Linked DNA regions of Sorangium aterium. The protein of the gene in region 2 interacts with the protein of the main gene of each other region in a pairwise test. Links are inferred from orthologs where the notes say so. Each region holds a gene or a part of one and is shown on either strand. Other genes may lie near its edges.

What was found.
Region 1: the proteins of grxD (region 2) and POL72_RS28380 interact in binary tests that used the Escherichia coli proteins (3 or more experiments, as listed by UniProt). The link is inferred for Sorangium aterium from one-to-one orthologs.

The regions. Positions count from the first base shown.
Region 1 is NZ_JAQNDK010000003.1:1,090,214-1,101,328, forward strand. The notes cover bases 4,057-7,022. They hold POL72_RS28380 (BolA family protein), read left to right. Parts: upstream 4,057-5,347; coding sequence 5,348-5,698; downstream 5,699-7,022. Other genes in these bases: POL72_RS28375 (hypothetical protein), read left to right, coding at 4,057-5,224; POL72_RS28385 (metallophosphoesterase family protein), read left to right, coding at 5,713-6,525; POL72_RS28390 (hypothetical protein), read left to right, coding at 6,828-7,022. Also shown: POL72_RS28355 (ABC transporter permease), read left to right, coding at 1-507; POL72_RS28360 (ABC transporter permease), read left to right, coding at 510-1,562; POL72_RS28365 (ABC transporter ATP-binding protein), read left to right, coding at 1,612-2,625; POL72_RS28370 (ABC transporter ATP-binding protein), read left to right, coding at 2,622-3,638; more of POL72_RS28375, read left to right, coding at 3,764-4,056; more of POL72_RS28390, read left to right, coding at 7,023-9,011; POL72_RS28395 (hypothetical protein), read left to right, coding at 9,030-11,115. UniProt on the Escherichia coli protein: Transcriptional regulator that plays an important role in general stress response. Has many effects on cell morphology, cell growth and cell division. Acts by regulating the transcription of many genes, including dacA (PBP-5), dacC (PBP-6), ampC and mreB.
Region 2 is NZ_JAQNDK010000003.1:337,219-348,316, forward strand. The notes cover bases 3,586-6,534. They hold grxD (Grx4 family monothiol glutaredoxin), read left to right. Parts: upstream 3,586-4,877; coding sequence 4,878-5,192; downstream 5,193-6,534. Other genes in these bases: POL72_RS25660 (hypothetical protein), read right to left, coding at 3,586-4,180; POL72_RS25670 (uracil-DNA glycosylase), read right to left, coding at 5,189-5,950; POL72_RS25675 (esterase/lipase family protein), read right to left, coding at 5,947-6,534. Also shown: POL72_RS25650 (hypothetical protein), read left to right, coding at 1-1,637; POL72_RS25655 (hypothetical protein), read right to left, coding at 1,642-3,216; more of POL72_RS25660, read right to left, coding at 3,497-3,585; more of POL72_RS25675, read right to left, coding at 6,535-7,296; POL72_RS25680 (hypothetical protein), read left to right, coding at 7,327-8,541; 5'/3'-nucleotidase SurE, read right to left, coding at 9,189-9,965; POL72_RS25695 (aldehyde dehydrogenase family protein), read right to left, coding at 9,990-11,098. UniProt on the Escherichia coli protein: Monothiol glutaredoxin involved in the biogenesis of iron-sulfur clusters.

The DNA.
Region 1 (11,115 bases), 750 kb from region 2 along the record:
GGCCTCAGCGTGCCGCGGTACGTGCTGGCCCCGCTGCTCATGCTCGTCTTCTCGCTCAAGCTCTACTGGTTCCCTGTGGCGCGCTGGGAGACGTGGCGGCACATGGTGCTGCCGGTCATCTGCGCCGGGCTCCCGGTCGCGGCCTACATCGCCCGGCTGACGCGCGGCGGGATGCTCGAGGTGATCCGCTCGGATTTCATCCGCACCGCGCGCGCCAAGGGGCTCTCCGAGCGCAAGGTCGTCCTGAAGCACGCGCTCCGGGGCGGGCTGCTCCCGGTCGTGAGCTTCCTCGGCCCCGGCTTCAGCGGCCTGCTCGTCGGCTCCCTCGTCGTGGAGAAGATCTTCAACATCCCCGGCATGGGCCGCTATTTCGTCGAGGCGGCCACGAACCGCGACTACAACCTCGTGATGGGGGTCATGCTCGTTTACGGCTTCCTGCTCATGCTCTTCAACGCGATCGTCGACGTGGCGTACGCCTTCATCGACCCGCGCGTGGAGCTGCGCTGACCATGCTCCACGCCGCCCTCCCGCAGCCCGCCGCCCCCGGCGATCCGCCCGCTGTCCCCGGCGGCGCGGGCGGCGCGGCGCCAAGCCCTGCCGGCCCGCTGCGGCTCGACGCGCTGGAGCAGGGATCGAGCCTCGGTCGCGACGCGTGGCGGAGGCTCCGGAAGAACCGCGCCGCGGTCGCCTGCGGCGTCGTGCTCATCGCGATGATCCTCGCCTGCATCCTCGTCCCCGAGCTGTCGAGCTACCGGTACGACAAGGCGGATCTCAAGCTCGGCGCGCAGCCCCCGTCGCTCGCCCACTGGATGGGCACCGACTACTTCGGCCGCGACCTGATGGCCCGCGTCTTCTTCGGCGGGCGCATCTCGTTCGCGGTCGGCATCGTCGCGACGCTCGTGAGCTTCGTCATCGGCGTGAGCTGGGGCGGGGTAGCCGGCTACTTCGGCGGCAAGGTCGACGCGATCATGATGCGCATCGTGGACGTGCTCTACACGTTCCCGTTCCTGATCCTCGTCATCCTGCTCATGGTCTTCTTCGCGAACGACCAGACGGTCCTCTACCGCGCCTGGAAGGTCGCGCTCGGCCTCTTCGTCAAGGAGCCGTCGGACCCGAGCTACTTCCCCGTCTTCCAGATCGTCGTCGTCTTCGCGGCCCTCGGCGGCATCTCCTGGCTCACGATGGCCCGCATCGTCCGCGGCCAGGTCATCGCGCTGCGCGGACAGCCGTTCATCGAGTCGGCGCGCTCGATCGGCGTCGGGCACGCCGCGCTGATCTTCCGGCACCTCGTTCCGAACGCGGTCGGCCCGATCATCGTCTACACGACGCTCACCATCCCCGAGGTGATGATGACCGAGGCGTTCCTCAGCTTCCTCGGCCTCGGCACGCAGGAGCCGCTGTCGAGCTGGGGCCTGCTCGCGTCCACAGGCGCCGACGCGATGGACCTCTTCCCCTGGCAGCTCATCTTCCCGGCGCTGATGCTCGCGCTCACGCTGATCTGCTTCAACTTCCTCGGTGACGGGCTCCGCGACGCCCTGGATCCTCGCATCCGAAAGGACTGAAGGGCGGCGCGCCCCTCCCGGGACGCGCGCCGGCACGGACCATGCTGCCATGCTGATCGAGGTCAAGAACCTGAAGACCCACTTCTTCACCGAGGAGGGGGTGGTCCGCGCGGTCGACGGCATCTCCTTCAGCCTCGATCGCGGCGAGGTCCTCGGCATCGTCGGCGAGTCCGGCTCGGGCAAGAGCGTGACGAGCCTCTCGCTCCTGCGGCTCATCCCCGACCCGCCGGGCAGGATCGTCGGCGGCCAGATCCTGCTCGAGTCCGAGGGCGGCGTCGTCGAGGACCTCGTGGAGGCGAGCGAGGCGCGGATGGAGCGCGTCCGAGGCGACCGGATCGCGATGATCTTCCAGGACCCGATGACGTCGCTGAACCCCTACCTCCGGGTGAGCGAGCAGCTCATCGAGGTGCTGGAGCTCCACCGCGGCATGGGCCGCGCCGAGGCGCGCCGGCGCTGCGTCGAGATGCTGCAGGCGGTCGGGATCCCCGCGGCGGCGTCGCGGATCGACGACTACCCGCACCAGCTCTCGGGCGGGATGCGGCAGCGCGTGATGATCGCGATGGCGCTCCTGTGCGACCCGGATCTGCTGATCGCGGACGAGCCGACGACGGCGCTCGACGTCACGATCCAGGCGCAGATCCTCGACCTGATCGGGGAGCGGAAGGAGGCGCTCGGCGCGGCCGTCCTCCTCATCACGCACGATCTCGGCGTCGTGGCGAAGATGGCCGATCGCGTCGCGGTCATGTACGCCGGGCGCATCGTCGAGGAGGGCCCCGTCGGCGCCATCTTCCACGCCGCCCGGCACCCGTACACGATCGGCCTGTCGCGCTCGATCCCGCGGCTCGACGACGCGCGCGGCGCGGACCTGGTGCCCATCCCCGGGATGCCGCCCTCGCTCGCGCGCCTGCCGTCGGGCTGCCCGTTCCACCCGCGCTGCGCGCACGCGATCGCGGCGTGCCGGGAGGAGGCGCCGCCGCCGCGCGTCGTCTCGGGCGAAGGCAACAGGAAGGCGCTGCACGTCGTGCGGTGCCACGTCGAGGACGTCGCAGGACGAGCGCCATGACCACCGCCGCAACACCCCCGCCGCTGCTCTCGGTGCGCGATCTCAAGGTCCACTTCCCGGTGCGCCGCGGCCTGCTCCAGCGGCAGGTCGGCACGGTGCGCGCGGTCGACGGCGTCTCGTTCGACGTCGACCGGGGCGCGACGCTGGGCCTCGTCGGCGAGTCCGGCTGCGGCAAGTCGACGACCGGCCGGGGCATCCTCCGCCTCGTCCCGCCCACGTCGGGGAGCGTGAAGATCGACGGCCGGGAGATCCTGTCGCTCGACCCGCGCGCGCTGCGGAAGGCGCGCCGCGAGATGCAGATGATCTTCCAGGACCCGTACGCGAGCCTGAACCCGCGCATGACGGTCCACGACCTCATCGCCGAGCCGCTCTCCACCCACGGCCTCGTCTCGTCGCGCGACGAGGCGCTCCGCGAGGTGGCGGGCCTCATGGAGCTCGTCGGGCTATCGCCCTCGTACATGCGGCGTTATCCGCACGAGTTCTCCGGCGGCCAGCGGCAGAGGATCGGCATCGCCCGCGCGCTCGCCCTGAAGCCGAAGCTCGTGATCGCGGACGAGCCTGTCAGCGCGCTCGACGTGAGCATCCAGGCCCAGATCGTCAACCTGCTCGCGTCGCTCCAGCGCGAGCTCTCGCTCACGTACGTGTTCGTCGCGCACGACCTCGCCGTGGTCCGCCACCTGTCAAGCGAGATCGCGGTGATGTACCTCGGCCGGATCGTCGAGCGCGCTCGTCCAGACGAGCTCTTCCGTTCACCGCAACATCCGTACACGCAGACCCTGCTTTCGGCGATCCCGATCCCGGATCCCGACGTGGAGCGCACACGCCGCCGGCTGCCCCTCGTCGGCGAAGTGCCGAGTCCGCTGAACCCGCCGTCGGGGTGCCATTTCCACACACGCTGTCCCTATACGATGGACCGGTGCAGCGCCGAGGCCCCTCCGCTGGAGGAGCGTCGCCCTGGGCACTGGGCCGCGTGCCATCTCACGGAGTTGCCCACGGCACCTACGCATCCGTGATGTGATCCGGCGGCGCGCAATACCCCACATCGGCTGAGCTCGTTGTCCAGACATGACGTGGAATGTCCGATGACAGGATTTTCCTGACCTCTGCGTGCGGCAGGGGGGTTAGGATCCCTGGACCGATGCCGCGAATCTCCGACGCCACGCTTCGCGCCCAGATCCCGACGGCCCTCCTCATCGGCGGCGATCAGGCGTTGCTCCAGCGCTGCCAGACGGCGGCGATGGATGTGGGGATCATCGTCAAGGCGTGCCCTGTATCGATGGCCGCCGCGCTCGCGGAAGAGCGTCGTCCGGTGGTCATCGTGGTCACGTCGTCGACTTACGCGCTCGCTCCCGAGGCGTTCGAGGAGATCGCGCGCGACGTGGTCAGCACGCTCGTGCGGGTCGACGAGGCGATGGTGGAGGACGAACTCGGGGCGATGCTGGCCACGGCGGCGCGCGAGAGCCGCAAGCAGCGCTCGCGGCAGCAGACGCCCGGTCGCTACTCGATGATGCCTGCGGACGAGGGCGCGTCGGTGCCGCGCTCGGAGCGCATGACCATCGGGGTGATGAAGGCGGCCCCGTCGTCGCGGCGCGACCCCGAGGCGACGCCGCTGCCGCGCTCCGGGCCGCGCAGCGCGGGCGCGCAGGAGCCGCGCAGCGCAGGCGCGCAGGAGCTCGCGTACCGCGAGCGCGTGGCGGCTGCCGTGGCTGCGCAGCGGCCGGAGCGCTCACGCGCGGAGGCGCCGGGGGAGGCGGCGTACCGCGCCCGCGAGGCGCCCGTGCCGCGCTCGGAGCGCCTGGGGGTCATGGTGGGGCCGCCCTCGTCGCGCGCGCGCCGTGAGCTGCCCGCTCCGACGCCTCTCCCGCCGCCGCCGGCTGCCGGCCCGGTGGTTGCGCGCCGGGACGCGTCTGCGCCGCCCTCGGTGAGGGGGGGCGCCCATGCGCGGCGGGATGTGCCGGTGCAGGCATCGCCGGCGGCTGGAGCCTACGTGCGGCGGGATACGCCGCTGGCGGGCTCGCATCCGGTCGAGGCCTACGTGCGGCGGGATACACCGGTGGCTGGCTCGCAGCAGGCCGGGGCGTACGCGCATCGGGAGGCGCCGGCCGCGACGTCTGCACGGCGGGAGACGTCCGCGCAACAGGCCGTTCCGAGCTCGCGGCAGCAGGCCGGGGTGGCTCCACGCCGGGATACGCCGGCGGCGCATGCGCTTCCGCGGCAGGTGCCTCCGTCGCCTGCCGCGCAGCCGTGGGAGCAGCGCGACCTGCAGCCGTGGGAGCAGCGCGACGCGCAGCCGTGGGAGCAGCGCGACGCGCAGCCGTGGGAGGAGAACATCGGCCCGCAGCCAGGCGCGGCATCCCCGCAGCGGGATGTGCTCGCGATGGGCTCGCAGGACGGCGAGGCGCACCGCGGTCACTCCGCGCCGTCGCCGAGCTCCCACCGCGCGCCGCCGAGCTCCCACCGCGCGCCGCCGAGCTCCCATCAAGCGCCGCCGAGCTCCCATCAGGCGCCGCCGTCCTCTCGCAGGGCGCAGTTCCACGTCGACATCGCTCTCCTGTTCGATGAGCGAGGTCTGCCGCGCGCCGATCCCCAGGCGAAGTGACGCTCGACCGGGGCGCGCCGTGCGGCTCATCCGTTGGCGGGGCGCCGGGCGATCCCTTTGTCGGCGAGCGGCCGCGTCGCACGGGTGACCGGCGGCGCGGCGGAGGGTAAGCTTCGCGCGGCCATGACGACAGGGACGAAGCAGGAGTCGATCCACGGCAAGCTCGTTCGCGCGCTCGATCCCGTGCACATCGAGGTGGAGAACGAGAGCCGCATGCACAGCGTGCCGGTGGGCTCGGAGACCCACTTCAAGGTGCTCGTGGTGAGCGAGGCATTCCGGGGCCTGAGCCCGCTCGATCGCCACCGCCGCGTCAACGACGTGGTGCGCGAGGAGTTCCGCGCCGGGCTGCACGCCCTGACGATCCGCGCGATGACACCGGACGAGTGGGAGCGGCAGGGGGGCGCGGACTTCCGCTCTCCCGCGTGCCTGGGCGGCTCCAAGGCGGCGCCGGAGCCCGGCGCCAAGTCGGGCTGAGCGGCGAGGCGCGCATGGAGCTCGTCGTCGCGCTCGTCTCGGACCTTCACTTCGGCCCGGAGGCATCGTTCGGGGGCAAGCTGCGCAAGCTCACCGGCGAGGCGCCCGCCCTGACCCGCGCCTTCGTGAGGCGGATGAACGAGGTCACGCGGCCCGATCTCGTCGTGAATCTGGGCGACGACATCGAGGACGAGGGGCCCGAGGCCGATCGGGAGCGCTACGGCGCCTGCATGGCCGCGCTCGGCGGCCTGAAGGCCGAGCTCTTCCACGTCGCCGGCAACCACGACGTGATCCACCTGAGCGAGGCCGAGCTGCTGTCTGCCTGGGGCAGACCCGAGGCGACGCGGCTCCACTACGCCTTCGACCGCGGCGGCTTCCATTTCACGGTCCTCCACACGCGCGAGCGCAAGGATCACGACATCTCGCTCGGGCCAGAGCAGCTCGCCTGGCTCGGAGAGGACCTCGCGGCGTCCTCGCTGCCGAAGATCGTGCTGATGCACCACAGCGCGGCCGATCAGGATCTCCGGGGCAACCGCTGGTTCGAGGGGAGCCCGCACATCTGCCTCGTGCGCGAGCGGCGCGCGATGCGGAAGATCTTCGAGGAGCACGGCGTGCTCGCCGTCTTCAACGGTCATCTGCACTGGAACCACCTCGACGTGATCCGCGGCATCCCGTACGTGACGCTCCAGAGCCTGATCGAGAACCTCGACGACGACGCGCCGGGTCGCCCCGCCGCGGCGCACGCGGTCGTGCGGCTCGGCCCGAAGCGCATCGTCGTGGAGATCGAGGGCGCCGAGCGGGCGCGCTACCAGTTCGACCGGCGGTAGGGGGCGGAGCGCGCCCGAGCGGCAGATTGAACGGGGAGACGGGGAAGCGGGGAGATGGGTGGGATTTCACTCCCCGTCTCCCCACCTCCCTGTGAACTTCACGAGAAATTGGAGGGGATTCTTCAGCCGGCGCCCGCCGATTCAGCCGATGTCGTGAGCGCGGCGCGTCGCCGGCCCGGCCGGGAATCGGCCGAGAGATCCGCGCCATTGCCCGGTTCCGATCGTCGGTTTCAGGCGTGCGTCGGCTCGGAACTCCAATTGACACCTCATTCCGGGGCACTTTAGCGTTATTCTCGACTTTCATGCGTCGCAACGACTCACGCCTCCGCCCCGCTCTCCTCCTCGCGCTCGCCTTGTTCGGCGCCGATTGCGGTGACGACGCCATCTGTTCGCCAGGCGCCCTGTCCGCCTGTTTCCTCGCCGACGGGTCGCTCGGCGCGCAGCAGTGCAACGCGGATGGCACCGCGTTCGGCGCGTGTGCCCCCGTGGCGAGCGGGTCTCGACGAGGGTGCGAACACCTCGACGAAGCGTGCTGCCCCGCGCTCCCCGAAGAGCTCGTCGCGGGCTGCCACGCCGCAGCGAGCCAGGAGAACGACGCCGCGTGCGACGATTTCCTCGCGAGCGCCAACGCGGTCGATCTCTGCACCGGAGGGCCCGGCGAGGGCGGCGCGCCGGTGGTCCCTTATGGCCCGAGCTGCGCCGGCCTGCTCGACGCGTGCTGCGCGGCGCTGCCGGCGCAGCTCAGAGAAGCGTGCCACGCGACCGGATTCCGGGGCAACGAGCAGCTGTGTCACCGGTTCCTGGAGAGCGACGCCAAGGACAACGGCTTTTGCGCCGACGTCGACCCCGCGGCCGAGAGCTGCGGTTATCTGTCGGAGCGGTGCTGTCCCTCGCTCCCCGAGGGGGCGCGCGAGCGCTGCGCCGCCCTCGCGGGGGAGTCCGACGCGGCGCGGTGCCTCGACTACCTCGGCGGCGCAGCGGACGCGGGCCGCTGTCCGAGGCTCGCCCCGGACGAGCCGTTCAGCGCGGCTCCGTGCGAGGCGCTGCTCGATACGTGCTGCGCGACGCTCGATCCTGAGCTCGCGGTCGAGTGCGATCTGGCCGCGATGTCGGGGGGCCATGCCCGCTGCGCGGCGTTCACCAGCTCGATCCGCGCGTTCGGCCTCTGCCTCGACGGCGACGGCGCGGGGGGCGGCGGCGACGGCTGCGGGGACACGTCGAGCGACGTGGACAACTGCGGATTCTGCGGCAACGTCTGCGGCGACCAGCACGCGACGCCCTCGTGCGCGGCCGGCAGGTGCTCGCTCGCGTGCGACCTCGGCCACGCCGACTGCGACGGCGAGCCTGCGAACGGCTGCGAGGCAGACGTCGAAGGCGACGCGAACAACTGTGGGGCCTGCGGCAACACCTGCAGCGCGCTCCACGCCGCCGCGACCTGCGTCGCGGGCGCCTGCGAAGCCGTGTGCGACGCCGGGTACGCCGACTGCGACGGCCAGCCTGCGAACGGCTGCGAGGTCGCGCTCGCCTCGGACCCGTTCAACTGCGGCGCGTGCGGCAACGACTGCGCGGGCGGCCTCTGCAGCGCCGGCGGGTGCGCCCCGGGCGCCACCTCGCTCGCCTCGGGCCTCGCGGTGCCTTCGGCGCTCGTCCTCGACAACAGCGCCCTTTACCTGGTCGGCTTCCAGCACGCCGGCGGCATCGCCGTCCGCGTCGACAAGGTCTCCGGCGGCGCGACGTGCCTCGCCAACGGGGCTCCTCCCGGGGTCGTGGGCTGCAGCGCCGACCGCTTCGAGGACATCGCGCTCCTCGGCGCCGACGCCGTCGTCACCGGCTCGTCCGGCGTGGTCCGGTACCCCTTGTCCGGCGGCGCCGCGATCCCCCTCACCACAGAGATCCCCGACCCCTGGGCCGTCGTCACCGACGGCAGCGAGGTCTGGTTCACCTCGCTCTCCCAGGGCGGGATCTACCGCGTCGACGCCCTCGCGAGCGGACAGCGCGCGCAGGAGATCACCGGCGTGTTCTCCGAGCCCGGGGGCGCGCTCGCGAGCGACGCGGAGCACCTCTACTGGTCCCGGATCGACGGCACCGTCGTGAAGCTCCGCAAGGACGGCACCGAGCGGCGCCAGATCGCGTCCGGACAGGTGGTGGACACGACGAACCTCACGCCTCACACCCTCGCCGTCGACGCCGGACACCTCTTCTGGAGCAGCCCGAACGGGTTCGTGTTCCGGCTCGCCAAGGACGGCGCCGACCTCACGGTGCTCGCCGACGACCAGCCGAACCCCGCCGGGATCGCCGTCGATCCCGGCGACGGCGGCGCTGTCTACTGGGCCAACCGCGTCGGCTCGATCCGCAAGGTCCCGAAGGCCGGAGGCGCCGTGACGACGCTCGCCGTCGGCCAGCGCGACGCGATCGCGATCGCCGTCGACGAGGCGTTCGTCTACTGGGCGACCCGGGCGGGGGACGTCCGCAAGATCGCGAAGTGAGCTGAGAGCAGCCGGGAGATGCAGCGCATGCACGATCGCGTCGAGGGCAGTCCGTCGCACCGAAGCCCTGTCTCGAGCCACCTCCGGCGTGTGCCGGCGGTGCGCCTCCTCGGGACGCTCGCCGTGCTGCTCGCCGCCGGGGTGGTGGCCGGCATGGGCTGCGGCAGGGAGCCGCCCCCGCCCGCCGTCGCGGCGCCGCCCCTGGGCGCGCAGGCGAACGACGACGCGTGCGCGTGCAGCGGCGGCTTTTATTACAACGGCGAGGCGATCCCGATCGAGGACACCCGGTGTGACAGCTTCGTGTGCGGGCGCGACCTCATCGCCTATCACTGCGTCGACCTCGGCGCGAACGACAACTGGCGCAGCTTCCCGGGGAACAGGTGCGGCGATCTCTCCTGTCCTGGCGCAGGGACCTTCTGCGGCGCGGACGTCGTGAACGGCGAGCCCGCGGCCCTGTACCAGTGCGCGGGCGCGGGGCAGATCCCGCTCGAGTGGACGATCTGCGAGGGGGGCTGCCGGCGCGGGGCGTGCACCGAAGCCGCGACCAGCGAGTGCCCATGCGAGGTCCCGCCCGTGGCCGGCGGCGAGCACATCCCGCGCACCTGCGGGCAACGCGTGTGTTTCCCGACCGGCGCTGGCAGCGACGGGGTGAAGATGGTGTGCACCGCGGATGGGTGGCAGAGCCTGGGGCTCTCGTGCACGCAGCGCGCGGGCACCTGCAGCGCCTGCCGCGGGGTGCAGGACAGCTTCGACAACGAGGTGACCACGACCGCGTGCGGCGAGACGATCTGCGGCCTCGGGCACGGCAACCGCAGCGAATGGATCTGCGGAGAAGCGGGGTGGCTCGACCTCAATCGCCCCTGCGAACCGGGCGAGCCGGAGGACGAGGGCGCGGAGTTCGGCCGCTGCCCGGAGCAGTTCCAGGACAAGGACGGGAAATGGAAGTCGGTCGAGCAAGGCCAGACCTTCTGCGGTGATCAGGTCTTTCGCAGCCCCTGGAACAACGACCTGGCGCGGAGCTTTGGCGAGCCCTTGATCCGCATCAAGGGAGAGGCGACGCAGCTCTTCGCCTGCCCCGGGCCGGGCGCCCGCCCTGTGCCTTATCGCGACTGCTCCGCGCTCGGCGGCAGCGGCGAGTGCAAGCCCGTGCGGGAGCTGCCGGGCATGCACTACCACGAGGTCACCGGCGAGCAGCCCCAGGACGGCGCCAGGACGATCCGCGACTGGGACCGCTGCGACGAGGGGTGCCCCGCGGTCCCCGACGTGGTGTACGCCATGGCGGGGCCGGACGGCAACCGCTTCTGCCGCCATCTGTTCTGCGGGCAGCACGGGGTCACCGGTCGCGTCGGGACCTTGTACCAGTGCGCCTACGACGATTGGTCGTTCTGTCCACCGCCGGCGCAGTCCACGAGCGCCGTCGTGGGCCGCCCGGTGCCGTACGAGGAGTGTTCCGCGGCGTGTCTTCCGCGCGACGCCAAGACCCAGCACGACGTGTGTGATGCCACCTCGGATCAAGAGCCGTTCGGGATCCCGGATCCGGCGCCGGATCCGAGCCCTTCCTCGCGATGCGATGCGATCGTCGATTACCAGGGGAACGAGGTCCCTCTGTCGTCGCGGCGGCGGGGCGCGAGCGTCTGCGGCCGCGGCGGGCAGGTGTTCGAGTGCCGCGATCGGCAGCTCTACCGCCCCGACGGCTGGCACGCCACGGGCGTCTCCTGCGGCACGGCGTGCGGGATCTGTGGCCCCGATCCGTACGGGACCCAGTCCTCGTTCTGCGAGTCGGTCACGGACTTCTTCGGCAACGCGTGCAGCGATATCACCGCCGATCCGGGGGCGATCCTCTGCAACAACGTCGAGAACGTGGGGTTCAACGAGCCAGCGTACTGCGGCCACAACCCAGACCTGCACGCCCCGGGCGACCCGTGGATGCTCTACCACTGCAAGGCGTACTGCGAGCGCCAGGACGGGGCCGAGACCCGCCTCGTGCCGTGCGAGGGGAGCGAGGGTTATGACCCGACCGGGCGAGAGAAGAAGCGCCACTACCTCTTCGACCACGCGACCTACTGCCCGCTGGGGTGCATGATCAACGAAAGGGTGAACGACG
Region 2 (11,098 bases):
TCCCGGGAAAGCCGCGCAGCACCGCGCGCGATCTGCAGCGCGGCATGTGGATCGAAGGGTTCGAAGAGCGTGAGCCCGGCGTCATCGGCGGCTGGGTAGAGGCAGGCGGTCCGATCGTGGGCGTTCGGATCGACGCGAAGAGCGGGAAGGTGACCGCCGGCGCGCCGCGCCAGGACGGCACGGGCGCGCTGTTGTCAGGGCGGTTCGCGTTCTCCCTCGGAGAAGGCGAGCGCGCCGCCGAGTCGACGGACGGCGGGATGACCTGGCGCGCGCTCGATCTGCCGGAGCGGGACGACGACACCGCGGCGTCGAGGACGCGCGCGTGCGGCCCCGTCGGCTGCGTCTTCAGGGGCTGGATCCGGGTCGGCTGGGGCAAGGCGGCGATGCCGGACGATCTCGCCGAGGCGAAGCCGCCGCCGGTGCTTCAGATGCCGCTCCGCGCAGGGAGCCCGATCGCGATGCGCTGCGAGGCCCTCGGCTCCTCGACGCCACCGCTGCCGGACAAGCCTTCCGCCGCGCCGTCTGCGCGCGCCGAGGGAGCGCGCCCGGCCTCGTCGGTCACGCGCTCGGCGTCGACGGAGACACCGACGTCGCCGTGGGCTCCTTTCCGCAACACGCCGCCGCCCAAGCGCGGGGCGGACGAGATCGGCCTCGACAACGGGGCTCCGTACGACATCGTGACGATGCGCGCCTACGCATGGGGCAAGCGAGGCGCAGACTGGGCGCGCGCCGGGCGCTGGCTCCTCCGTTTCGACGATCGCTTCGACCCGGATGGCGGGGTGCGCTCCAGCGGCGTGAGCGCCTCGCCTTGGTCGGATGAGGCGTCGGCCGCCGAGGCGCTCGGGGTGGTGAGCCAGGGGGCGGCGTCCTGGGGCGCGTACCTCGACCCTGGCGGACGGGCCGCGCTGACCCACGTGTGTCGCGGCGCCGGATGCAGCCTGTTCGCAGCCTCTGAAGGGCTGCCGATCCTTCCGTTGCGCGACAGCGCCGGCCGCGCCGGCAATTTCCTCCGGCCGTTTCCGAGCGGCGCCGTGCGGCTCGGCGAGACGTGGTTCTTCGTGACGCCCGGCGGCTCGTATGACGTCGTGGCGCTGTGGCGCGCCGACCTCGGGATCGCGCGGCAGCTGGCGACCTACTATCGGCCTGGCCGCGCCGGCTACGGCGTGGATCCTCCGCGCCTGGTCCGGCGTGCGCTGGGCGGCGGTGTCGGCCTGCTCATCTCGGCGGCTCCCGACCCTGGCGTGCGCGCCGGCTCCTGGCACGTGCTCCCGATCGACCGCGAGACCGGCGCGCTCGGCGAGGCGGTGCCGCTCGGCCGCAAGGACCTCGCGGATACACGGCTCGAGCGTTGTACTCCGGGGCAGGACGGCTGGCTCCTCGACACGAGCCTGGAGGGCTCGCCGAGCTTCGATGTCGTCGGCAGCTCTCCCTCCCTCGACGGCGCCGAGTTCAGGCTTCGCCTCGATCCAGGCAGCGCGTGCGTCGAGGCGATGGCGGTGAGGCTGCAGGGCGCCTTCTCGAAGGCGCCCGAGAAGCAGAGCGACGTCGGCGCCGGCGCGATCCCGCTCGCTGCGACCGAGCGCGCGACGGGTCGGAGGTGGCGGTTGCGCTGCGAGCCGAAGGACGCCGCCAGATGATCCGCTAGTGGGTGATGGCGTCCGGCGAAACCGCGTTCACCCGCCCTTCGACGCCGACCTCCTCGCCTTGCCCGTAGCGGATGGCCCCGAGCCAGTCGGCCGTCCATGCGATCGGCGTGGCGGAGCTGTCGAGCTGCGCAGGGCCTGACGCGTTCACGACGATCTCGCCGATCATCCCTGCCTTCTCCGATGCCTCCGTGCCAGCGCGCCACAGGAGCTTGAGCCCGCCAGCGCACAGCATCGCCATGCAGTCGCTGGAGCAGTCGGAGTAGCCGCCGAGCAGCTCGCCGAGCGCCTGGCACTCTGCCGCAGCGGCGAGCGCTGCAGGGACGGACTCCGCATCCGCCTCCGCTGCGACCCCGAGCCCGGTCACTCCGCCGATGTATCGGGTCGGCGACCACGTCAGCGTCCCCGCGAGCCGGAGCACGTCGCCGGGATCCGCCGTCCACGACATGAAATGTTCCGATGGTACGCCCGCGTTGTCAGCGGTCACGCTGCCGAGCCAGCTCGCCTCGAAGAGCGCGCGTCCCTGCATGTCTCCCGCGCCGCTCAGCTGGCCATCGAGCGCGAGCGGCGTACCCGCGAGCCCGGCATGGGCCCATCCACGACACCTGTTGCGCAGGGGGACTGGGAGGGCGGCGAGGTGCGCCTGTGCCGCCGCGTCCCAGTCACCCTCGATGCGCTGCGCGGCAAACGCGGTCGCCTGGGCCGGCGGCGCCGCGCGCTGCATCGCGTCGAGCAGGGACGCGGCTTCCGCGCCGGCAGGCAAGAACGCGTCGAGCAGCTGCTCGGTCGCTGCTTCGAGCATCGCGGTCAGCCCCTCAGCCGTCACGAGGGTCAGCTTCGTGTCGAGGCGCGTCGCCGCCATATCGATCGGCAGGTCCTTGATCGGGACCCAGACGTCGCGCGCCGACCCGGCCAGCAGCTCTCGTTCGCCCACGCAACCCCACATGATCCGACCGCTGTGCAGAGCGACGGTAAGGCTCGGCCCTACAGGCGCGCCCTTGACGACCACCGGCTCGCCTGGACCGCCGTGCGCCACGAGCGCGCCCACGGGTGCTTCGGGCGCAGCAGCCGCGATCTCCTCGCAGGTGGCCTCCGCGACGACGCTCGCCGTCCAGCCCTTCGCGACCCGCGTTCCGTCGTAGACCGGGATGACGCGGAGCGTGCCGAAGCCCTCTGCGCTCACCGAAACACCGAGCTCGGCGGATGGCCCCTTCTTCGTCGCGGCGCGGAGCCGAAACGTGCTCCCCAGAGTCGACGCGTGGAGCTGAACCGAGGCCCTGCCATTTTCGTCCGCGACGGCCGTCGTGCGGTCGACCCATGCACCCGCAGCTTCGCCGAGGAGGGTGAAGCTCACCTCGTAGGGCGCGGGCGGTTGTCCCGTGACCCAGACCGTGCGCAGCTCCCCTGGCACGAGTTGGAGCGTACCTTCCTCCTCGAACGCCAAGACGGTGGGTTGAGCGGCGTCCCCGGGCGTATCGGGGCCATCCACCGACCCCTCGGCCATACGAAAAGAGCAGGACGCCAGTCCGACGATGGCGATCCAGGGAGCCGAGTACTTCCAAGGCAAGCTCACGCTTGGAGTGTACCTTGCATCTCCCCCGGCGAACAGCGGAGGGCGAAACGTACGACGTCCTTCCGGGTGAGCCATGTCCATCGACCACCGACCCTGCCGAGCAGAGCTTGGGGCGAGCGGGTTCACACAGGGGTGACGTCGCGAGCCGTGCCGCGAGGCGGTGGTGCCAGGGCCACGTGGCGGCAGCGGACGACCGCAGGGCAGCGGACGTCCCGCTGTGCGAGCGGTGGCGCCGCGCCTCGAGGCACGAGGCAGACGGCGCCGGACCGCAGGGACGCGACTACTTCACGTAGATCTGGGCGACGGCGAGGCCGCTGCCGCGGACGGTCATGATGGCCTTCGCGGGGCCGCCGACGGGGAGCGGATTCTTGAAGCAAGTGCCTTTGCCGCCGAGCGTGGCGTTCGGTCCGGTGGTGTTGTCCTGAGAGAGCACCACGGGCGGCAGCATCGGTGCGGGCTGGGCGACGATCTGCAGGTTGAGCTCCTGGACGCCGAGGCCCACGCCGATCACCGAATAACACTTGCCCGGCTGGATATTGAACGGCTGCTCGAGCGTCTGGCCGTCCTGGAACTGCCCGGCAAACGCGCCGCCTTCCGGCTGCATGCCCTGGACCTCGGAGGCCGCCATGGCGGTGAGGATCGGGGTCGCTGCGCTGACCGCGGCAGGCGCGATCGGGGTCGCCTGGCCGGTGCTCGTGCCCGTCGCGGTGGGCGTCTGCGTCGGGGTGGGGGTCGTGGTGGCAGGCGGCGTGTACTGGCCCGGCTGCTGGGTGGGTTGGCCGTACTGGCCCGGCTGGGCGGGCTGACCGTACTGTCCAGGCGGATATTGTCCGGGCGGGTACTGGGTTGACGCCCCGTACTGGTTCTGCATCTGCGACGGGTTGTTCGGCTCCGGGTCGCTGCCGCCGCAGGCGAGGGGCGCGAGGCCGAGCAGGGCCGCTGGGATGAGGACGTGCAAGCGCATACGAGGCTCCTTCAGGGTTGTGCGGGTGAGGCCGCGACAATGGGACGCTCGCCGCACCCGCGGCGGCTCACCGCCGCTGGTCACGGTCGGTGAGACGGCCGAGGTGGGGGCGTGTTCTACAACGACTTGGCAGCGCGAGGCCAGACGCTGCGGTGCAGGCGGCACGAGGCGCGTCCAGCGGGCCGAAAGCGCGGCGTCGCCGGGGCCTGGGTACACAGGTCCTGGAGCACGTTGTCGACCAGCATTCGACGTTCCGGTGTCCGCAGGCGGGCGCGCGCCGTATCGATCGCCCACCGTGTCCCTGCCCGGCCGCGGCCGTCGAGCCCCCTCGGTGGATGCGCTGAGCCCGGTCGGCGCGGCCCACCGACCCTGCGCCCCTCGCGAAGACGCACCTAGCCGTCGCCGCACCCGCCCGAGGATACACTGGTCCCTGCGGCCCTCCATGAGACCCCTGCGGCGCTCCATGAGACCCCTGCGGCGCTCCAGTCCAGTTGACGCGGGCGGAGGGCGACACCAGAAACCCCGTTCACAACCGCGCGCGGGGCGGGGCGGTCACGTGGTCCGCTTGGCGAGCCAAGTGCGGTCCCGTCGCGAGCCCCGCCGGACGCCACGGCGTGCGGCCCGGCGGTCACGCGCCGCTTCTGTGTAGATTGAACAATGGGCGATCCCGCTCGCGGCGGGAGATCAGGAACGAGCCATGAGCGACATCCACCAGGCAATCAAGGATACCGTCGAGAGCAACCGCGTCGTCCTCTTCATGAAGGGCACCAAGACCTTCCCGCAATGCGGGTTCTCGGCGCGGGCCGTCGACATCCTGAAAAAGTGCGGCGTGGACTTCAAGGACGTCAACGTGCTGTCCGACCCCTCGCTGCGCCAGGGGATCAAGGACTACTCGCAGTGGCCGACGATCCCGCAGGTCTATGTGGACGGGAAGTTCGTCGGCGGCTCCGACATCCTGATGGAGATGTTCCAGTCGGGCGATCTGCAGAAGCTCCTGTCGAACCAGAGCTAACGTCCGGATCGCTCGGGGGCGCGAAGCCCTGCTGCGCTCACCGCGCGGCGCAGGACCTCGTCGAACATGTCGCCGGTGAGCCGCCCCGTCTGGGTGTTCTGCTGGCTGACGTGATAGCTGCCGAAGAGCAGCGCCGCCGCGGCGCCGCCGCGCGGATCGGGGATCGACGCCTCCACGCCGTGCGCGAACGGCGGCAGGCGTGGGTGAGCTTCCGCGCGATCCCCCGCGGACGCGCGGCGTGCCCGGGCGAGCGCGCCGACGGCGTCATAGCCGATCTTGCCGAGCGCGAGGTAGACGCGCGCCCGATGCAGCGCCGCGAGCTCTCGGTCGATCCACCCACGACACGCCGCGAGCTCGGCGATCGTGGGCTTGTTGTCCGGGGGGGCGCAATGGCAGGGGGCGGTGATGAACACGCCCCGAAGCGAGAGCCCATCGTCGCGCGAGGTGCTCGTCGGCTGCGAGGCGAGCCCCGCTCGATAGAGCGCCGCGTAGAGAAAGTCGCCCGATCGATCGCCCGTGAACATGCGACCGGTGCGGTTCCCGCCGTGCGCCGCCGGGGCGAGCCCGACGATCACGAGCGGCGCGTCCGGATCGCCGAAGCCCGGCACAGGGCGGCCCCAGTAGGTCTGGTCCCGGTAAGCGCGCCGCTTCTCTCGCGCGACGTCCTCGCGCCACGCGACGAGCCGCGGGCAGCGCCGGCACTCGACGAGCTCCGCCGTGATCTGAGCGAGCGCGCGCGCCGCGCCGCCGCGGCTCACGCGGCGGGCTCGCCGCGCGCGCTCGTCGAGGCGCTGGTCTGCTCGAGGTCTACGCCGCGCTCCGACGCGCGCGCGTCAGCGAGCGGGCGCGGCGGCGCCGCCGCGTGCTCTGCCAGGCCGCCCTGCTCGCCGGCCACCATCCCGGTCACGATGCGGTCGAGCACCGCGTCGAAGCGCAGGCGATTGAAGCGGGCTCCGCTCGCCAGCCAGTCGATGTGCCCGCCCTTGCCCGGAAAATGGCCGACGATGTCCAGGTGGTCGGCCTTGCCGGCCCAGATGAGCTCCCCCCAGACCTGCGAGGCGAGCGGGACCACGCCGTCGTTGGCGTCCGGCGGCGGCAGCTCGCCGAGCACGCGCGCGAGCTTCTGCTCGATCGAGCCGTCATGGGAGCGGCAAGGGTAGTGCTCGTTCAGGCGGGCGGTGATGTTCGACAGCGCGGTGAAGATGGCAGCCGACATGGCCCCCCACGGCGACCGGAGCGCCGATACCCAGTCACGGACGGCGTTGCGTGGCGCGTACGTCGCGACGCTCTGGTACCGCAAGCCTGCGCGGTCCTCGAGGCCGGCGTGGAGCAGATCCATCGCCTCGGGCATGAGCTGGACGATGGCGCCCTGGTCGTCGCGCAAGAGCTTCAGCCAGGCGCGCAGCTCGCGGCTCGACGCGTCGTCGAGCACGCGGATGAAGCTCTCGACCGCGCGATCGATGAGCTCGATCTCGAAGAAGCCGAGCTGCGCCCGGCCGAAGGCGGCGACCAGCGCCGACGCGGCCGCGAGCGGAGGCGCGCCGAGCTTGAGGCCGGCCACCGTCAGCGCGGTGACGGCGTAGAGCAGGCGCTGGCCGCTCACCGTGGCGAAGAAGGCGGCGAGCGGGGTGCCGAAATGAGGCGTGTTGATGGTGGTGACGGACCGCAGCCGGCTCGTCCAGCCGAGCCTGCGATGAGCGTTCCCGGGGAGCCGCGCCGTCGGCGAAGCGACGAGGCGGGCGTCCAGGCCTCCGGTCGAGTGGCCTACGATGTGGATAGGGCCGTCATCGTCTCCGGCGCTCTCGTCGACGAGGCGGGCGAGCTTCGCCGCCCGGCGGAGGATGGAGGCCGTCGGGTGGACCTCGCAGACGTGGATCTCGACGATCCGGCCGCGATCGCGGAACCGCTCCTCGATCGCGCGGATGAAGTGCTCGAAATACTCGAGGGAGGCGAGGGTCGCGAAGCCGAACATGCCCGGCGACAGGTAGACGCGCGTCTTCTGCACGCGCGGGAATGTGACATGCCCGCCGGCCCTCCGCGGCATTTCCATCGCCGCCCGCGCCTGCGGCCACGGCAGCCGGGCGGCGTGAAGAAGCGGCGGCATGCCGGCCGCAAATCCGGCTACCCTGCGAGCGTGGACGACCCCAGCGCGCGGGAGATCGAGGCGGCTGTACAGGAGGCCCTGGGCCTGTTTGGAACATCAGGCTCGGTGAGCGTGCAGGGGCGCCAGATCGCGCTGCGTGGGCGCGGTGCGCCCGTGGCCATTGATCTGGAGCAGCTGGTCGAGCAGTGGCCGCTTCTGCCGCAAGAGCTGCGCACGCGTAAGGCGTCCGACATCGCGCGGCGGCTCGCTCAGGCGCACCGCGCGGTGAGCTCGCTCGCGCCGCCAGCGCCGGCCGCCCGGGTCCGGCCAGCGCGGCACCTCGTGATCCCCGTCGGCGTGATCGCGCTCGTGGTGGTCGGCGCGCTCTTCGCGTCGCGCATGTTCCGATCGCGCGAGGCCCCGGCCGCCTCGCCCACAGAGCCGGAGACGACCGCCGGCGAGGATGCGGCGCGGAACGCGCGCACGTGCGAGGCCGCGCGCAAGCGGATCTACGCCGGCGCTTCCATGGGGCCCTTCGAGCTCGCGGGCTGGGCCGCCGAGCTCTGGCTGGCGATGCCGCGCGGCGCCGCCGCAGCGGAGGTCGCCGCCGGCGCCGGGGAACCTCCAGCCCTGACCGCCGAGTCCGTGGGGCTGGGCGCGCTCATCGCGCAAGGCAAGCTGACGGCGGGCGCCGACGCCGATCTCGCCGCGATCACCGACGGGGTCGTGGAGATCGTCCCCGGGTTCGACGCGGAAGAGGCGAAGCGCTCGCCGTCGTGGCGCGCGATCACCGCGCGCTTCTCCGGCGGATACGCGCGGGCATACTTCGATCCCGCGCACCGGGCGCGCTTCGTCGCGCTCGGCGATCGCATGGCCGACGCGTCCGCCGCGGCGCTGGGCGCCCTGTACGCGCGCTGCGCGCACCTGCCCTACCACGACGCAGGCGCCTGGTTCCGCGGCTCGGATCCGGCCGCGGCGGCGACGGCGCTCGTCTATGCGTCCGGCCTCTTCGCCGAGATGTCGGCGGTCGATCGAGGGGCGCTCGCTGCGCTGCCAGGGGTGGGGCCGATCGACGCCTTGCGCGGCGCCGGCGCCTCGCTCGACGCGGCGAGCCTTGGCAAGCTGGTGGGGGCGCACGGCGGGGGCATCACGAAGGGCGGCACGGGCGCGGTCGTCATCACGTTCCCCGTCGGCGGGCCGACCCGGGCGACGACCGCGAGCCGCACCGTCGCGCGCAAGCTGCAGGTCGGCGTGGGCCAGGAGTGAACGCTCACTCGCCCGCGGCGAAGTGAACGATCGAGAAGACCGGCGCCGCGTCGCCGGCGCGCTCCGCGAGGAGCGCCCGACCGCCGAGGAAATCGAGCTCGACGACGAAGGCGAAGCCGGCGACCTCGCCGCCCTGCTTGCGCGCGAGCTCCGCCGCGGCCGAGGCCGTGCCGCCGGTAGCGAGCAGGTCGTCCACGATGAGGACCCTGGCCCCCGGCCTGATCGAGCCCTTGTGCATCTCGAGCTCTGCCGTGCCGTACTCGAGCGCGTACGCCACGCGATCGGTCGCGGCCGGGAGCTTGCCGGGCTTGCGCACGGGCACGAAGCCGGCGTTGAGCCGGGCCGACAGCGCGCCGCCGAAGATGAAGCCCCGCGACTCGACGCCGACCACGACGTCGACGTGCTCGCCGACGAAGCGCTGGGCCAGGAGATCCAGCGTGATGTGGAGCGCCCGCGGATCCGCGAGGAGCGGCGTGATGTCCTTGAAGAGGATCCCGGGCTTCGGAAAATCCGGGACGTTCCGGAGGTGCGCCTTGAGGTAACGGAGCGCGTGCTCGGAGGGCAGGGCGTCGTGATTGAACATGACGCGAGCCTAGGCGAGCGCATTCGAGCCGGAAAGCGCTCCACGCGTCGCGATGCGAGCTACGTCAGGCGACGTGGCCGTCGTTGAGCTCCGCGGCGAGGAGGCCTGCGATGCCCTCGTGCTGCGCGGCGAAGAGGTCGAGCGTCAGCGGCGTGACGCTGACGGCCCCTTCGTCGTAGGCCTCGGTGTCCGAGCCGGGGACGAGGTCGTGGCGTACGCCCGCGCCGCCGATCCAGAGGTACTCGTGCCCGCGCGGATCCCGGCGAAAGATCACCTCTTCTGTGTACAAGCGCGCGCCGATGCGAGTGGCTCGCACGGGCCAGCTGCTGCCCGCAGGGATGTTGACATTGAGCAGCGGCGCTGGCCGGCGCCCCTCCTGCCCGGCGGCGCGGTGGAGGGCGAGGGCGAGCTTGACGCCGAGCGCCGCGGCGGCCGGGAGCGACGCGCCTGCATCGGCGGAGAGCGCGATCGACGGGACGCCGCGGAGCGCTCCTTCTCGCGCGGCGGCCACGGTGCCCGAGTAGAAGATGTCGGCGCCCAAGTTGAGCCCGTGGTTCATGCCCGACACGACCAGATCGGGGCGCCGCGGCAGCACGCGCGCGCCGGCGTGAAGGGCGACGTAGATGCAGTCGGCGGGCGTCCCGTCGACCGCGAACACGCCAGGCGCAGCCTCCAGGAGCCGGAGGACGCGGTGCAGGCTCAGGGAGTGGCTCGTCGCGCTCTGGTTGACCGCGGGGGCGCACACCACCACGTCGGCGTGCTGGGCGAGCTCGTCCCGCACCGCGATCAGGCCCGGGGCCGAGTAGCCGTCATCGTTGGAGAGGAGGATCAGAGGGCGCATGCGTTCGCTCGATGGGTCTCTGGATCAGCGGCCGAGCAAGCGCCTCGCGAGCGCGGCGACGAGCTCGACGAGGGCGCTGATGCGGCCGAACCATGCGGCTCCACCTCGCGCCCGCGCCATCGCGAAGGCGACGGTCCGGAGCGCGGGCGTATAAGGGTACCACCACAGCTCGCTCTTCGCCCTGCTGCGGTCCTCGAGCAAGAAGCGCGGCCGCGTCAGCTCCGCGAGCGCGTGTGGGCTGCTCGTGACGCCGTAGCCGCTGTCTCCCGCCCCCGTCCACGGCGCAGCGGGGAGCGCGCCCGTGAAGCCGTGGTTGTTGATCGTCACCACGCCGGAGCGCAGCCGTCGCGCGAGCGCGTGGGCCCGCTCGTAGCCGCGGGTCCAGAGGCTGGTCGTGAGCGCGAAGCGGGATGCGTTGGTGCGCGCGATCGCCTCCTCGGCGTCCTTCACCACGATGACGGGAAGAACGGGGCCGAAGGTCTCCTCCCGGAGCAGCGGCGTGTCCTCGCGCTCCACCTTGAGGACCGTCGGCGGGAAGGCGAGCGAGCCCTCTTCCGGCGCGCCGCCTGCGAGGATCTCCGCCCCGCCCTCGACGGCCGCCTCCAGCTGATGCCGCACGAGCTCCGCCTGCCTCGCCGTCGTCATCACGCCGACGTCGACGCCGGCCCGGAGCTGCCCCGTGAGCTCGACGACGCGCGCGATGAAGCGGTCCGCGATCGCCTGCTCCACGTAGACGCGCTCGATGGAGGCGCAGTTCTGTCCGGCGTTCGTGAAGGCGCCCCAGAGGACGCCGCGCGCGGCGCGCTCCAGATCGCAGTCGCCGAGCACGATGGCGCTGTCCTTCCCGCCGAGCTCCAGCGACGTCGGGATGAGGCGCTCGGCGCACGCGACGGCGATCTTCTTGCCAGTGGCGACGCTGCCGGTGAAGACGACGAGATCGACGCCGGCTCCGACGAGCGCGGCGCCGAGGTCGCTGCCGCCCTGCGCGACGGCGAGGACGCCGTCCGGGAGCAGCCCGTCGAACAGCGAGGTGACGAGCGCGCCGGAGCGCGGCGTGACCTCGCTCGGCTTGAAGACCACGGCGTTGCCCGCGAGCAGCGCCGGCACGATCGTGCGCAGCGGGATCGCGACAG